Regions from separate parts of the Streptomyces akebiae genome, predicted to be linked through region 1. Evidence: riboswitches for the same ligand, from Rfam matches in the RefSeq annotation. Region 1 holds a riboswitch; each other region holds the start of a gene.

The links. Region 1 has a riboswitch for cyclic di-AMP ahead of K1J60_RS17750 (LysM peptidoglycan-binding domain-containing protein). Riboswitches for the same ligand answer to the same signal wherever they lie in the genome.
Region 2: it holds a riboswitch for cyclic di-AMP, as region 1 does, so the genes downstream of both, K1J60_RS16725 (C40 family peptidase) here and K1J60_RS17750 (LysM peptidoglycan-binding domain-containing protein) in region 1, are expected to answer to the same signal.
Region 3: it holds a riboswitch for cyclic di-AMP, as region 1 does, so the genes downstream of both, K1J60_RS23300 (M23 family metallopeptidase) here and K1J60_RS17750 (LysM peptidoglycan-binding domain-containing protein) in region 1, are expected to answer to the same signal.
Region 4: it holds a riboswitch for cyclic di-AMP, as region 1 does, so the genes downstream of both, K1J60_RS05260 (M23 family metallopeptidase) here and K1J60_RS17750 (LysM peptidoglycan-binding domain-containing protein) in region 1, are expected to answer to the same signal.

Annotation. Positions count from the first base shown of each region.
Region 1 covers NZ_CP080647.1:4,152,697-4,156,520, forward strand. Annotated here, with positions in the region: gene K1J60_RS17740 (LolA family protein) at 1-268, opposite strand, end outside; gene K1J60_RS17745 (polyprenyl synthetase family protein) at 638-1,648, opposite strand; cyclic di-AMP (ydaO/yuaA leader) riboswitch at 2,221-2,430, shown strand; gene K1J60_RS17750 (LysM peptidoglycan-binding domain-containing protein) at 2,435-3,187, shown strand; gene K1J60_RS17755 (HAD family hydrolase) at 3,244-3,824, opposite strand, start outside.
Region 2 covers NZ_CP080647.1:3,914,852-3,918,675, reverse strand. Annotated here, with positions in the region: gene K1J60_RS16735 (C40 family peptidase) at 1-306, opposite strand, end outside; gene K1J60_RS16730 (hypothetical protein) at 776-1,129, shown strand; gene K1J60_RS16725 (C40 family peptidase) at 1,237-2,436, opposite strand; cyclic di-AMP (ydaO/yuaA leader) riboswitch at 2,446-2,603, opposite strand; gene pcrA (DNA helicase PcrA) at 2,859-3,824, shown strand, end outside.
Region 3 covers NZ_CP080647.1:5,417,307-5,421,130, forward strand. Annotated here, with positions in the region: gene K1J60_RS23290 (GTP cyclohydrolase II) at 28-681, shown strand; gene K1J60_RS23295 (PP2C family protein-serine/threonine phosphatase) at 826-1,929, shown strand; cyclic di-AMP (ydaO/yuaA leader) riboswitch at 2,211-2,372, shown strand; gene K1J60_RS23300 (M23 family metallopeptidase) at 2,383-3,444, shown strand; gene K1J60_RS23305 (cysteine hydrolase family protein) at 3,538-3,824, shown strand, end outside.
Region 4 covers NZ_CP080647.1:1,182,246-1,186,069, reverse strand. Annotated here, with positions in the region: gene K1J60_RS05265 (alpha-galactosidase) at 1-1,013, shown strand, start outside; cyclic di-AMP (ydaO/yuaA leader) riboswitch at 1,316-1,474, shown strand; gene K1J60_RS05260 (M23 family metallopeptidase) at 1,479-2,486, shown strand; gene K1J60_RS05255 (DUF6250 domain-containing protein) at 2,767-3,498, shown strand; gene K1J60_RS05250 (SGNH/GDSL hydrolase family protein) at 3,618-3,824, shown strand, end outside.

The DNA.
Region 1 (3,824 bases):
TCTTCACCGTGCCGGACACCTGCTGCACGTCCGAAGCGGCGATCTTCTCGATGAGTTCCTGCGCGCTGATCTTCGGCAGATCGGGGTCACCGGAGCCGGCGAAGGCCGGGACGAGCCCGATGGTCGCGGCCGCCACGCCCAGCACGGTGACCGGGACGACGTACCGCGCGGCCTTGCGTCGCCGTGCCGAGCGCGCCTCCTCGGCCTCGGCCGCGAGCGCGGCCGCGTCGCCGGACCGGGCGCTGTCGTCGGTTTCGTACGGTGCCATGTGTGCCTTACCTCCGTCGTCGGCGGCGGCGTCTACTCGGAGCCGCCATTCTCACCCGAATCGGTGAGGAGTGGTGATACCCATCTGACCAAATCGGCCGGAGGGAATCGTCAGACTCGGGACTCAACTCCACGTACTGCTACGGGATGACATGGCGACCCGTCAGGGATGACATGACGGGGCGGCACCTCCCCACAGCCCGTGGGGGACGACGCCGACGGGCAGGATCGCGCCCCCTAAGGGACCCCTAGGGGACGCCGACGCCCACTCCTGGAAGGCGGCAGCATCCGGGGGCTCGCCTCAGAGGGCTGGCCCAAGAGGGCTGCTGGCCTCAGAGGGCTGGCCTCAGAGGGAACCCGGTCCGGGTGACTAGCCGGCGCGGTGCACCACGGCGTCGCACAGCTCCACCAGCGCCGCCTTCGCGTCGCACTCCGGCAGGGGGGCCAGCACGGCGCGGGCCTCCTCCGCGTAGCGGATGGTGTCGCGGCGGGCCTGCTCCAGGGCGGGGTGGACGCGGAGCCGGGCCAGGGCCTCGGCGTGGCGGGCGTCGTCGGTGAGGTCGGAGTCGAGCAGCTCACACAGGGCGATGTCGTCCGCCAGACCCAGTCGGCCCGCCCGCTCGCGCAGCCGCAGCACCGGCATGGTCGGCACACCCTCGCGGAGGTCCGTGCCGGGGGTCTTGCCCGACTCGTGCGAGTCGGAGGCGATGTCGAGGACGTCGTCGGCGAGTTGGAAGGCGACACCGAGCCGCTCCCCGTACTGGGTCAGCACGTCGACCACGGTCTCGTCGGCCCCGGCCATCAGTGCGCCGAGCCGTCCGGCGACCGCGACCAGCGACCCGGTCTTGCCGCCCAGCACGTCGAGGTAGTGCTCGATCGGGTCGCGTCCGTCGCGCGGCCCGGCGGTCTCCAGGATCTGTCCGGTGACCAGCCGTTCGAAGGCCTCGGCCTGGATGCGGACGGCGTCGGGGCCGAGATCGGCGAGGACGTGGGAGGCGCGGGCGAAGAGGAAGTCGCCGGTGAGGACGGCGAGCGAGTTGTCCCAGCGGGCGTTGGCGCTCGGCACGCCCCGGCGCACCTCGGCCTCGTCCATCACGTCGTCGTGGTACAGCGTGGCCAGATGGGTCAGCTCGACCACGACCGCCGAGGGCACGACACCCGGCGCGTACGGGTCGCCGAACTGCGCCGCGAGCATCACCAGCAGCGGGCGGAACCGCTTGCCGCCCGCGCGCAGCAGATGCTGGGCGGCCTCCTGGATGAAGGGGACCTCGCTCTTGGTCGCCTCCAGCAGACCCTCTTCGACGGCCGCCATTCCGGCCTGGACATCGGCTTCGAGAGCCTGGTCCCGCGCGCTCAGCCCAAATGGCTCGACGACGGTCACGAGGGTTCTCCTGTCTGCTGACGTCTACTGACGGTCACACGGTCACACGGTCGGTCTGGGTCGCTCTCACGGTCGATGACACAGTTTGTCGATCTGTCGCTGCCATCACCCGAGTCAGCGTATCCGGTCACCTTTCGATCACCACGAGCGCCCACGGGTCGACGCGCGTACGGCACCCGCGCGAGGCCCGCCCCGGCCCCCGCCCCGGCCCCGGCCCCGCCGTCGGAGGACCCCGCGGACCCCCGGAGGTCCCCGGTACACCCCCGAAGGCGTCCCCAAACACCTGGTCCGAGTTGACCGATTTGCCGCATAGCGAGCACTTCACCCGACTCCTCCCGTGAGTTGAGTCACCCGCCCCGGGCGGGGCAACCTTCCGGCGCCAGGTCGACTTTCCCTTTGCGGTAGGCAAGTTGACCCCGGAACACGCATCGGAAATTGCCGCCGAATCACACCAAAGTCAAGGTCAACTAGACCTACCGGCCAAACCGGGACTTGTTCCGATCGTGTGCTCTCGCATACGTTCACACCCCGTCCGGACGGACCGCCGAATCCTGCCGCCGCCCGGACTCCCCACCCATTGACCACTCATCCACGCACGGCAGGAGCGGGGGACCCAGGTAAGCGCCGGTCCGGCATTTCCCCCATCGGACCGACTAGGGGTGAAGCCACGCGCAGTACGCCCAGCGGACGCGACACGCACAGCGACCGCCCAGGCGACGCACGTGGCCGGGCATCTCCAGCCCGAACCCGACAGCTCACCTCGCAGGCGACGGAGAGGAATCCGCCATGCCCGCACGAGGCAAACACCGCCGTCCCAGAAGCAACGCGTTCACCCGTGGCGTGCTCGCCGCCGGAACGGGCGGGGCCGCCCTGGCCCTCCCGCTCACGGTCGCCACGACCGCGAGCGCCGCCACCCCGGCCCAGGCCGTCGGCTCCGTCCAGTCGGCCCCGCAGTCCGCCCCCGCCGTGGCGCAGCCCAAGTCCGCGACCTACACCGTGGTCTCCGGCGACACGCTCTCCTCCATCGCCCGGAAGCACGGCGTCAAGGGCGGCTGGCAGCGGCTCTACAAGGACAACCGCGCCGCCGTCGGCGACAACCCGGCCCTGATCCGCCCGGGCCTGAAGCTGAAGGTGAACGGGACGAAGGCGGCCACGGCGAAGAAGTCGTCGACGGCCTCGAAGACCACCACGGCCACGCAGGCGTCGGTCAAGACGTACCCGAACAACCTCGACGGCTGGATCCGCGAGTCGCTGGACATCATGGCGCAAAAGGGAATTCCCGGGACATACAACGGGATCCACCGCAACATCATGCGCGAGTCCTCGGGCAACCCGCTGGCGATCAACAACTGGGACTCCAACGCGGCCGCGGGCACCCCGTCGAAGGGCCTCCTCCAGGTCATCGACCCGACGTTCGCCGCGTACCACGTGTCCGGCACCCCGTACGACCCGTACGACCCGGTCGCGAACATCACGGCGGCCTGCAACTACGCCGCCGACCGGTACGGCTCGATCGACAACGTGTTCGGCCCGTACTGAGCCCCACCCACTCCGCACTCGTTCCCCTGGGCCGGCGGGCCCAGGGGAACGTTTGTTCAGCCGAACAGCCGGTCCAGCACGACCGCGATCCCGTCGTCCTCGTTGGAGAGGGTCACCTCGTCGGCGACGGCCTTGAGTTCGGGGTGGGCGTTGGCCATGGCGACGCCGTGCGCGGCCCAGTCGAACATCGGGATGTCGTTGGGCATGTCACCGAAGGCGATGGTCTCGTCCGGGGACAGACCGAGATGGTCGGCGGCCAGCGCGAGGCCCGTCGCCTTGGTGATGCCGCACGGCTGGAGTTCGACGGTGCCGGGCCCCGACATGGTGACCGTCGCCAGCGAACCGACCGCCATCCGCGCCGCCGAGGCCAACTCGTCGTCCGACAGATAGGGATGGCGCAGCAGCACCTTGCTGATCGGCTCGCACCACAGGTCGTCGCGGCGCGGCACCCGCACCGCGGGCAGTGTGGGGTGCGGCATGAGGTAGCCGGGCTCGATCAGGGTGAGGCCGTCGACGCCGTCCTGGTCGACCGCCGCGTACACCTGACCGACCTCCGCCTCGATCTTGCCGAGCGCGGTCTCGGCGAGTTCCCTGTCCAGGGTGACCGACCAGAGCAGTCGGTCCGCGCCGGGGTCGT
Region 2 (3,824 bases), 240 kb from region 1:
GAGTTCGTCCCGGGCCGAGTTGAGCCGTTCGGTGCGGCGGGCAGCCTGGTCGCGCAGCTCTTCGAGGTTCTCCTGCGCCTTGTCGGCCTTCTCCTTCGCGCCGTTGTACTTCTCGGTGGCGACCTCGGCCTCTTGGTACAGCTTGGCCACCTTCGCCTTGACCTGCTCAGGGGTGAGCTGGGGGTCGGCGTGCCCGGTGCCGTCGAAGCCGGTCGCGCTCGCGGCGCCAGCGAGGGCGATCGTCGCGGCCGTGCGGGCCGTATGGCCGCCGAGCGAGCGCTGTCTGGGCTTGCGGTGCGCTGCCACGTGGAGTCCACGTCCTCTCCGTACGACCGCCGTCCGCAGTACGAACATCGTCTGTCCGTACGGACCGCCTGGGGGGAGCGGTTACGCGTCCGGCGGCGGCCCGCACAGGGGGAGCGGGACGCCGCCGGACCTTTCTCGGCGGTGGTGGCCGACTGCCGCCCCTGGCCCGGGCGGCGGTGGGGAGCCGGTCACCTGAGGGAGGACGCTAAACCTGGCTGTGATGGCTCGGTAACGCGTTGTACGGAAGTGGCGCGCACCGACAATGAGGTGACCGTATGTGACCGAGATCCTGGCCTGGCGTCGCCGACTTCACGCTGTGCGATGACCGATGCGGCGATTTCGGACCGGGCGGAGGAGGGGCGGTGCTATGGAGCGCATATATGCAAGATCATCAGGGGGCCGTTCGCCGGTCCCGTCCCGCCCGCACCCGGTGCCCCACGACCTTCGGGCGCCTCATTAGGCTCCGCGCATGGACGTACTCATCCACATCCTCGTCGCCCTCCACATCATCGGCATCGCCTCCCTCCTGGGTGGTTTCCTCACCCAGATGAAGGCCATGGGCCAGGGCACCGCCCGCTTCGTCCCCGCGATGCTGCACGGTGCCCTCACCATGCTCGTCACCGGCGTCCTCCTCGTCGGTCTCAACCAGGCGGACGACCAGCCCGTCAACAACATCAAGATCGGCGTCAAGCTCGCCCTGCTGATCGTGATCCTCGGCCTGGTCTACGTGAAACGCGACGAGGAGACGGTGGAGAAGCCGATCTTCGCCCTGGTGGGCGCGCTGACCACCGCGAACGTCTTCATCGCGGTGCTCTGGACCTGAGTGCCCCCGTGTGAGCCCGTCCTGCCCGCGATGGCATCGGGACGGCTGAGCCGGGATCCCCGGGATGGCGCCGACCGTGCGGACCGGCGCCCCCTGTCCTGCCCCGGTTACGCCGGGCGCACCACGCTGTGGATCGAGGACTCCCCGTCGTAGAAGATCGACTCCTCGCGGACGTACGTGCCCGGCTTGGGGGCGTGGATCATCATGCCGTTGCCGATGTAGAGGCCGACGTGGCCGATGTTGTCGTAGAAGAAGACGAGGTCGCCCGGCTTGGCGTCGGCCAGGGAGACGGTGGTGCCAGCCTCGACCTGGTCGTAGGTGGTGCGCGGGAGGTCGACCCCGGCGGCCTTCCAGGCGGCCTGCGTGAGGCCGGAGCAGTCGTAGGAGCCGGGGCCGGTGGCGCCCCAGACATACGGCTTGCCGATCTGCGCGCGGGCGAAGGCGAGGGCCTTGGTGGCCTTCGAGGCGTATGTGGAGTCCTCGACCGGGGCTGTGGTCCCGGTGGTGCCCGGCGATGTCTCCGTGCCGGTGGCGGTCCCTCCCTGGACCTCCTGGGCCTCCTGGGTCTCCTGGGCGCTCTGCGTCTCCTGGCGCGCCTGTGCCGCCTGCTGCCGCGCGAGCTCTTCCGCCTTGCGGTCGGCCTCCTCCTGCTCGCGCTGTTCGATCGCGGCGAGCCGGGCCTTCTCCTCGGCGGTGAGGGTGGAGAGCAGTTCGCGGGCCTCGGCGAGCTTCGCCTGGACCTTGGCCTTGCTGGTCTTGAGGGCGTTCTGCGACTCGGTGAGCTTTTCGAGGCTGTCGCTCGCCGTCCGGCGCTGCTCCGCCGCGTCGGCCTGCTGGGTGACGTACGCGTCGACGGCTACCTTCTGACGGTCCGTCAACCGGTCCATGAGCTGGTTCTGGTCGAAGTAGTCCTGCGGGTTGTCCGCCAGGAGCAGTGAGGCCTGGTCGGGGGTGGCCGCGCCGGTGCGGTACTGGGCCGCCGCGAACGAGCCCAGCTCCTCCCGCGCCTCGTTGAGCTTCTCCGCGCGCTTGGCGACGTCGTCGAGGAGGGTGTCGACCTTCTTCTTCTGCTTGGTCGTCCTCTCCTTGGCCGCGTTGTAGTTCTCGGTCGCCGACCCGGCCTGGCGGTAGAGGTCGTCGACCTTCTTCTCGACCTCCTCCAGGCTCGGCCTGTCGTCGGCGGAGGGTGCGGCGGTGGCCGTCTGGGAGAGCAGAGCCACGGAGGTCAGTGCGGCCGTGGCGAGAGCGGGGGTGCGTATGCCCGCGCGCGTCCGGCCGGTCGGACGCGGCTTGCGGTGCGGCGCCATGGTGCGGCGTCTCCTTCCGTTGTCCGCCTACCGGGTTAGCTGTCGGGTTCGGGCGCAAGCTTCGGAAGGTTTGCCCTACGGCCCTTGCCGCGTACGGCGGTCGGGTCGATTCACCCCAGAGGTCGGTGGGTCCCCGGCTCCGGCGCCGCAAGCGGCGTACCGGATTCGGCGGAGGCCGTGCGGCCCGGCGACGTTCGCCGGTTGTGTCGTACGGCCCAAGAGAAGAAGCTAGCCAACTCGTGTGGCCCGTGTGAAGGTTGATGTTCGATATGCCCGATACGTTTTCGTGACCTTAGCCTCTTCCGCGCGATGGGCGGTACGCTCGATCGCTCACCGTCGTGAGGTGTACGCGGTGAGTGGTGCGTGCGGACTTCCCGGGGCGGCCCCTGGCTGTCAGTGGGGGCGCCTAGACTCGGAGAGCGATGAGCAGCCTCTTTGACGACAGCTTCCTGGCGGACCTCCAGGCCCCCCGCGGCCACGCGGAGGAGCCCCCGCCGCCGCCCGAGGACGATCACGTACCGGAGCCGCTTCCGGACGATCTGTTCGGCGGGAAGTTCGACGTGCCACCGGACCGGGACGCCTACTACCGGGGCGGTGCCCCCCGCCCGGCTCTCGACGCGGCGGCCCTCCTGGACGGGCTGAACGAGAACCAGCGCGCGGCCGTGGTGCACGCCGGGTCACCTCTGCTCATCGTCGCCGGCGCCGGTTCCGGCAAGACCCGGGTGCTCACCCACCGCATCGCCCACCTGCTCGGCGAGCGCCATGTCCACCCGGGCCAGATCCTCGCGATCACCTTCACCAACAAGGCCGCCGGTGAGATGAAGGAGCGCGTCGAGCAGCTCGTCGGCCCGCGCGCGAACGCGATGTGGGTCATGACCTTCCACAGCGCGTGCGTCCGGATCCTGCGGCGCGAGTCGAAGAAGCTCGGCTTCACGTCCTCCTTCTCGATCTACGACGCCGCCGACAGCAAGCGGCTGATGGCGCTCGTCTGCCGTGATCTGGACCTCGACCCGAAGCGCTTCCCGCCCAAGTCCTTCAGCGCCAAGATCTCGAACCTGAAGAACGAGCTGATCGACGAGGAGGACTTCGCCGCCCAGGCCGCCGACGGCTTCGAGAAGACCCTCGCCCAGGCCTACGCGCTCTACCAGTCCCGCCTCCGCGAGGCGAACGCACTCGACTTCGACGACCTGATCATGACGACGGTCAATCTGCTGCGCGCCTTCCCGGACGTCGCCGAGCACTACCGCCGTCGCTTCCGTCATGTCCTCGTCGACGAGTACCAGGACACCAATCACGCCCAGTACGCCCTGGTCAGAGAGCTGGTCGGCACCTCCGAGCACCCGGTGGACGTGCCGCCGGCCGAGTGGGACGTACCTCCGGCCGAGCTC
Region 3 (3,824 bases), 1.3 Mb from region 1:
CACCCCGCACCAGGACCGGAGAACCGCATGCCCGACTTTCCCGCTGCCACCCCGCGTGCCCGCGTCCGGGTACCGCTGCGTTTCCAGGACGGCTACGGCGTCGACGCCGACATGGTCACCTTCCACGACCTCGTCGACGGCCGGGAGCACCTGGCGGTCGTCCTCGGCGACCCGGCCCCCGGCACGGCCCCGCTGGTCCGGCTGCACTCCGAGTGCCTGACCGGCGACGTGTTCGGCTCGGCCCGCTGCGACTGCGGCCCGCAGCTGCGCGAGGCGGTGGAGCGGATCGCCGACCGCGGCGGCGTCCTCCTCTACCTCCGCCAGGAGGGCCGGGGCATCGGCCTCTACAACAAGCTCGACGCGTACGCCCTCCAGGACCAGGGCCTCGACACCTACGAGGCGAACGCGGCGCTCGGACTGCCGGAGGACGCCCGGGACTACACGGCGGCGGCCCAGATGCTGGGGGCCCTCGGCATCGACGAGCTCGACCTGCTCTCCAACAACCCCGACAAGGCCCAGCAGTTGCGCGACCTCGGCGTGAGCGTCCGCGACCGCGTCCCCACGGGCGTCTTCACCACCGCCCACAACGTCCGCTACCTCCGCGCCAAGGTCCTCCAGACCCAGCACACCCTCCCCCTGCACGAGCTGACGGGCGGCCTGACGGGCCTCTCGGCGGGCTGAGCCCCGCCAGCCCCCCGGCACCCGCTGCGCCCGCCCTCCCGCACCTCCTCCGGCAGGGCCTAGCCCACTCGGCCCCACCGACTAGCCCCGCCGCCCACCCCCGGAAACCCTGTATCCGTGGGGCAGCGAGAGGGCGCGAAGGACATGCGGGAGCCGGGTGGGCGTCGGTTCTCGTACGCCCGTACGCTCGCCCGCGCCCTTCCCGTGCTGTTGATCGCCGTCGGGCTCTTCTACGACCACTTCACCCCGCGCGAGTTCACCGCGGTGCCCTTCTTCACCGCCGCGCCCCTGGTGACGGCCCCGCTCTTCACGCTGTACGGCACGGTGATCGTCGGCGCCGTGTCGGTGGCCGGCATCAGCGCCGTACGCGTCTATTACGAAGACTCCGGCCACGAGGACGCGATCACCGAGATCGTCACGGTCGCCACCGTCGCCGTACTGGCCGTCCTGATCAACCGCCTCGTCCGCCGCAGCGACGCCCGCCTCGCCACGGCCCGGGAGGTCGCCGAGGCCGCCCAGCGGGCCGTACTGCCGGTGCCGCAGGAGCGGATCGGCGGGCTGGAGATCGCCGCGCGGTACGAGGCCGCGCAGGCCGGGGCGTCGATCGGCGGCGATCTGTACGCGGTGCAGGACTCACCCCACGGCGTACGGCTGATCGTCGGCGACGTACGCGGCAAGGGGCTGGGGGCGGTGTCGGCGGTGGCGGTGCTGATCGGGGCGTTCCGGGAGGCGGCCGAGCAGGAGGCGACGCTCGAAGCGGTGGTCCAGCGGCTGGAACGGGCGCTGGCCCGGGAGGGGACGCGGCGGGAGGCCACGCGAAGGGACGCGGCGGTGGAGTTCGAGGGGTTCGTGACGGCCGTGCTCGCGGAGTTCCCGCACGGCGCGGGCCACGCCCGGATCGTCAACCGGGGCCACCCCTCCCCCCTGATGCTGCACGCCGACGGCACCCTGTGCACGCTGGACGCCCCGCAGCCCGCGCTGCCGCTCGGCATGGACGACCTGGGCACCTGGCCCGACCGCGCGGAGGACACCGTGTTCCCGCCCGGAGCCACGCTGCTCTTCTACACCGACGGCCTCTCCGAGGCGCGGGACGCGCACGGCGTCTTCTACGACCCGGCCGCACGCCTCGCCGGCCGTGTCTTCACCGCCCCGCGCACCCTGCTGACGACGCTCGCGGAGGAGGTGCGCCGACACACGGGTGACCGCACCACGGACGACATGGCCCTCCTGGCGGTCCGCCGCCCTTGAGGTGCCGAGGCCACCGAGATCGCCGCCCGCACCGTGCCCCCCGAGTACCGATGTCACTGAGCGTGTCCGTCCAGCCGTTCTCCGTATAACAACTGACGACACGTCAGGGCGACTGTTACTCGTGAGTCAAGGTCAACTCGCCCGTTTTCGGCCCCTCATGACCCGTAAAGTCCAGCGGGAAAGCCGGAACGATCATTAAGAACAGCTTGGAATGGAGTACTCGCGTCTATTAACGTTCGATAACGCAGCGCGGTCGTCCCAGCCGTCACAAGAGACGGCTCCGTGCTCACGCGTCGAATCCCGCAAGGGAACCGGGGAACCACCACCCTGGGGTGAATCGCACGGAAACCGCCGTGGCAGTACGCACGACCGGTTTACGCGCGTAGGAGACCTTCCTGCTCCGAACCCGTCAGCTAACCCGGTAGGCGAAAAGGAAGGAAGGAGTACGCCCACGTGGCGTCGAACCGGTCCGCGACCGAAGCCCCGTTCGTGCCGACCCAACGCGACGGCGAGAGCCAGACGTTCGGCTACGGCAGCTACAACAGCGACAACGAGGGCCCCTGGCAGGAGTGGAATCCGGGCGAGGACACCCTGCGCCCCGTCCGCGGCCGGCATCGCGTCGCCAAGAAGAGCGGCGTACTCGCACGGGGCGGACTGGCCCGCAGCTCCACCGTTCTCGGCGTCGGTGTCATAGCCGCCGTCAGCGGTGCCGGGATGGCCAGCGCGCAGTCCGGCAAGGCCCCGGTCTCCATATCGATGCCCGACATGCCGAACGTCGGCTCGGTCTTCGAGGACGAGCCCGACGAGCCGGAGCCCCAGGGCTCCTCCTCCCCCCTCAGCAGCGCGGGTCTGATCGCCGCCGACACCGAGCAGGGCACCGCCGACGCCGGCGAGGCGCTGCGCGCCCGCATCATGGCGCAGGCCGAGTCCCAGCAGGACGCCTTCGACAAGGCCGCCGCCGAGGCCGCGCAGACCGCCGCCGCGGAGAAGGCCGCCGAGCAGGCGGCCAAGGAGAAGAAGGAAGCCGAGGCCAAGGAGGCGGCCGCCCAGAAGAAGGCGGAGGAGGAGGCCGCGGCCAAGAAGGAAGCCGAGCGCCTCGCCGCCCTGGCCAAGCAGTTCACCCTTCCCACCTCCTCGTACACCCTCACCTCCACCTTCGGTCAGGCCGGCCCGTACTGGTCCTCCGGCTACCACACCGGCCTCGACTTCGCGGCCCCCACCGGCACCCTCATCAAGGCCGTCCACAGCGGCACCATCACGCAGGCCGGCTACGAGGGCTCCTACGGCTACAAGACCGTCCTCACTCTCGATGACGGCACCGAGATCTGGTACGCCCACCAGTCCTCCATCGGCGTCAGCGTCGGCCAGAAGGTCGCCACCGGGGACGTCATCGGCCGCGTCGGTGCCACCGGCAACGTCACCGGCGCCCACCTCCACATGGAGGTCCACCCCGGCGGCTCCAGCAGCGGCATCGACCCGGCGGCCTGGCTCCGCAGCAAGGGCCTCACCCCGTAGCCCGCCGCCACCCCACACAGAACCAGCGACGCCGCGTCCGCCCTCGGGCCCACGCGGCGTTCGTCTTGTTCTCCCGGAGAAGGGACGGCAAGCATGGCGAAGAGCGCACTCCTGGTGATGGACGTCCAACGGGACGTCGTGGCCATCGCCGACGACGGTTCCGGATATCTGCCGCGCCTGCGCAGGGCGATCGACGGAGCCCGGGCGGCCGACATTCCCGTGATCTACGTGGTGATGGGGTTACGGCCGGGCGATCCGCAGGTCAGCCCCCGCAACAAGGTGATGGCGAACGTCCTGCGGGCCGGCCTGTTCACCGAGGGTGAGCCCGGCACCGAGATCCACGACGACGTCGCGCCCCGGCAGGGCGAGGTCGTGGTCAC
Region 4 (3,824 bases), 3.0 Mb from region 1:
CGGACCGCTTCCCGAAGGGGCTGCGGCCGCTCGCCGACCAGGTGCACGCCCTCGGGATGCAGTTCGGTATCTGGGTCGAGCCGGAAATGGTCAATCCGGACAGTGAGCTGTACCGGGCGCATCCTGAATGGGCACAGTTCCAACCGGGGCGAAAGCGGACGGAACTGCGTAATCAGCTCGTACTCAATCTCGCGCGCGAGGACGTCCAGGAATACCTCTGGGAACGGCTCGACACCCTCCTGTCCAGCGCGCCGATCGACTATGTGAAGTGGGACTTCAACCGCTGCTTCACCGACGCGGGCTGGCCCGGTGAGCCCTATCCGCAGAAGCTGTGGGTCGAGCACGTGCACGCCTTCTACGCACTGCTGGACCGGTTGCGGGCCGCGCACCCGGGGGTGGCCTTCGAGTCGTGCTCGGGCGGCGGCGGCCGGATCGACCTCGGCGTCATGGCGCGGACGGACCAGGTGTGGACCTCCGACAACACCGATCCTCTCGACCGGCTCGCCATCCAGCACGGCTTCACCCAGATCCATCCGGCCCGGACCATGGCCGCGTGGGTCACCGACAGCCCGAACAACCAGCTCAACGGGCGGGTCAGCTCGCTGCGGTTCCGGTTCGTCAGTGCCATGGCGGGTGTGCTCGGGGTCGGCGGTGACCTCGCCGAGTGGAGTGAGGAGGAGCTGGCCGAGGCCCGGGAGTGGGTGCAGCTGTACAAGGAGATCCGGCCGGTCGTGCAGCGCGGTGACCTGTATCGGCTGCGTCCTCCCGCAGGGGGGCTGAGTGCCGTGCAGTACGTCCACGGTGACGAGGTCGTCGTCCTCGCCTGGCTCCAGGCGCAGCACTACGGTGAGCCGCTCGCCCCGCTCCGGCTGCGCGGGCTGGATCCGACGGGGACGTACGAGTGCCGCGAAACGGGCGAAACGTACCGGGGTGCCGTGCTGGCGCATCACGGATTGCGGACGGGGCTGCGTGGTGACTTCGATGCGACAGTTATCCGCCTTCGGCGCACTTGAGCGATCTGTCCGAAATGCAGCTGTAATTCCAACAAGGCCTGGAATAAAGCCTACTGAGTCGTAGGTGCGTGAGCAGCGTCATATTCGTGACGTTCCGTTGCCGTCATGTCCACGTAATTCGTATGGATTTCCAGGGAGGTTGGAATGCGCCCAAGACCTGTCTATTACGGAGCGTGATGGTGAATTGAAGTAAGGATCAGGGAGGAAGACGCACAGGAAGTCCCAATGGTTGTACCTGTGGGCACAAGTCGCTTACGTTCGGCGTCAATCCGGACGGACGCCCAATCCTGCCGCCGACCGGAGCCGCGTACCGACCCGATCCACGGCAGGAGCGGGGGACCCACAGGAATCACCGCCTGTTCCGGTCTCCGGAACGGCTAGGGGTACAGCCGTGCGCAAGCACGGCCGGACATCTCCAGTCCGCACCCGACAGCTCACCTCGCAGGCGACGGAGAGGAATTCGCCATGCCCGCGAAGGGTAAGCACCGCCGTCCGAAGTCCCAGCGCTTCACTCGCTCGATCGCCGCCGCCGGGACCGGTGGCGCGGCGCTCGCGCTGCCGCTGATCGGTGCCGCCGGCGCCCACGCCGCGACCCCGGCGGCCGCCGTTTCCGGTGTCTCCGAGAAGACGGCCACGATCACCCCCGAGAAGGCCGCGGCCGAGGCGGGCGCTCGGTTGGAGCAGGCCGAGAAGGCCGCGCAGGCGGAGAAGACCACCACCAAGAAGGCGGCGACTAAGACCTACTCGGTGAAGGTCGGCGACTACCTCGCGAAGATCGCGGACGAGCAGGATGTCGAGGGTGGCTGGAAGCGGCTGTACTCGGACAACCGTGAGGCGATCGGCTCCGATCCCTCCCTCATCCACCCGGGGCTGAAGCTGTCGATCGGTGAGCGGGCCGCGTCGAGCGAGACGTCACGCTCGTCGTCGAAGCCGCAACTGTCGCAGTCCTCGAAGTCCACCGAGTCCTCCAAGTCGTCGAAGTCCTCCGGTTCCGCGAAGCAGGAGTCGAAGGACACCCAGGCGTCGACCTCCACGGCGAGCGGCCAGTCCTCGACGACCGGCAGCTCCGGCTTCAGCCGGCCCATCCAGGGCGCGACCGTCGGTACCGCGTACAAGACCGCCGGCAGCATGTGGTCCAGCGGCTACCACACGGGCGTCGACTTCGTGGCCCCGACCGGGACCAGCCTCAAGGCCGTGGGCGCGGGCACCGTCGTCTCCGCCGGCTGGGGCGGCGCGTACGGCAACCAGGTGGTCATCAAGCTCGCCGACGGCTACTACGCCCAGTACGCCCACCTGTCCTCGATCTCCGTCTCCGCGGGTCAGTCCGTCAGCGGCGGCCAGCAGATAGGCCTCTCGGGCGCGACCGGCAACGTCACCGGGCCGCACCTCCACTTCGAGATCCGCACCACCCCCAACTACGGTGCGGACATCGACCCTCTGGCCTACCTCCGCTCGAAGGGCGTCGGCATCTGACCCACGCCGCCGCACCCGTCGAAGGCCGGACCCCGTGACTCGGGGTCCGGCCTTCGACGTTCCCGGATAGCAGGCGGGGTCGCGCACCAACAGGGGGCAGGGGCAGGGGCCGCGATCGGGCGTGGCGACTCCGTGGTCACCGCATTGCGGTTGTGCGGCATGGCTGATCGACGTCTCGACAGTGGCCGGGGTGTGCGGTCAGAGTGATCTCCACAAGCGCTTTCTACGATGTCGTGTCGGCACGGGGACAGAACCGGCACGGGGACAGAAGGGGTGTCGTATGACCACCCGTAGAGCTTTCGGAGCACTCGCCGCCGGTGCCGCCCTCGCGGCCGTCGCTCCGGCGGGGACCGCGTCCGCCCACACGTCGCGGGGCCGTGGCCGGCTGATCGCCGCCGACGACTTCCGGCACGGACTCGGGCGGTGGGCCGTGGAGTTGGAGCGGGGCGGTACGGTCACGGCCTCGCGCGGTGTGCTGGAGGTCGACGTACCGGCCGGGGCCACGCTCTGGTTCAAGCGCAGGCTGCGAGGGCCGTACGCCGTCGAGTACACGGCCACGCCGGTCTCCGCGGGCGGGGTCAACGACCGGGTGTCCGATCTGAACAACTTCTGGAACGCCGTCGACGTGCGATCGCCCGACGATCTCTTCGCCACTCCACGAGGGGGCGCGCTCGCCGAGTACGACCATCTGAAGACGTACTACGTCGGGTACGGGGCCAACACCAATACGACGACGCGGTTGCGGCGCTATGTGGGTGAGGCGGGGGTGCGGCCGCTGATCTACGACTACACCGAGCCGCTGCTCGTCGCGAACGAGCCGCATCGCGTGCGGATCGTCTCGGACGGGTCGAGGGTCCGGTGGTGGAACAACGGACGGCTCGTGTTCGACTACCGCGATCCCGAGCCGTACACGAGTGGGCATTTCGCCTTCCGGACCACCTGGAGCCACTTCCGGATCGAGGACTTCCGTGTGTGGGGGCCCCACCGACGCGACGTGGGTATTCCGGGTTGACCAACACTTGACACGTGGTCTATCTCACCGTCCGTCAAGTGCTTATTACGGTCGCGTAGGTCACATCCGAAGGTGAATCATGGCCCGATGTGGCAGACGATTCGAATGGCAGCAGAGCAATGATCGGGTCGTACGTGGCGCTGGGGGACAGCTTCACCGAGGGCGTCGGCGACCCCGGGCCCGACGGGCGGTTCGTCGGCTGGGCCGACCGGTTCGCGGTGCTTCTCGCGGACCGGTTGCCCGAGGGCGACTTCGACTACACCAACCTGGCCGTGCGGGGGAAACTCCTCGACCAGATCGTGGAGGACCAGGTGCCGAGGGCGCTG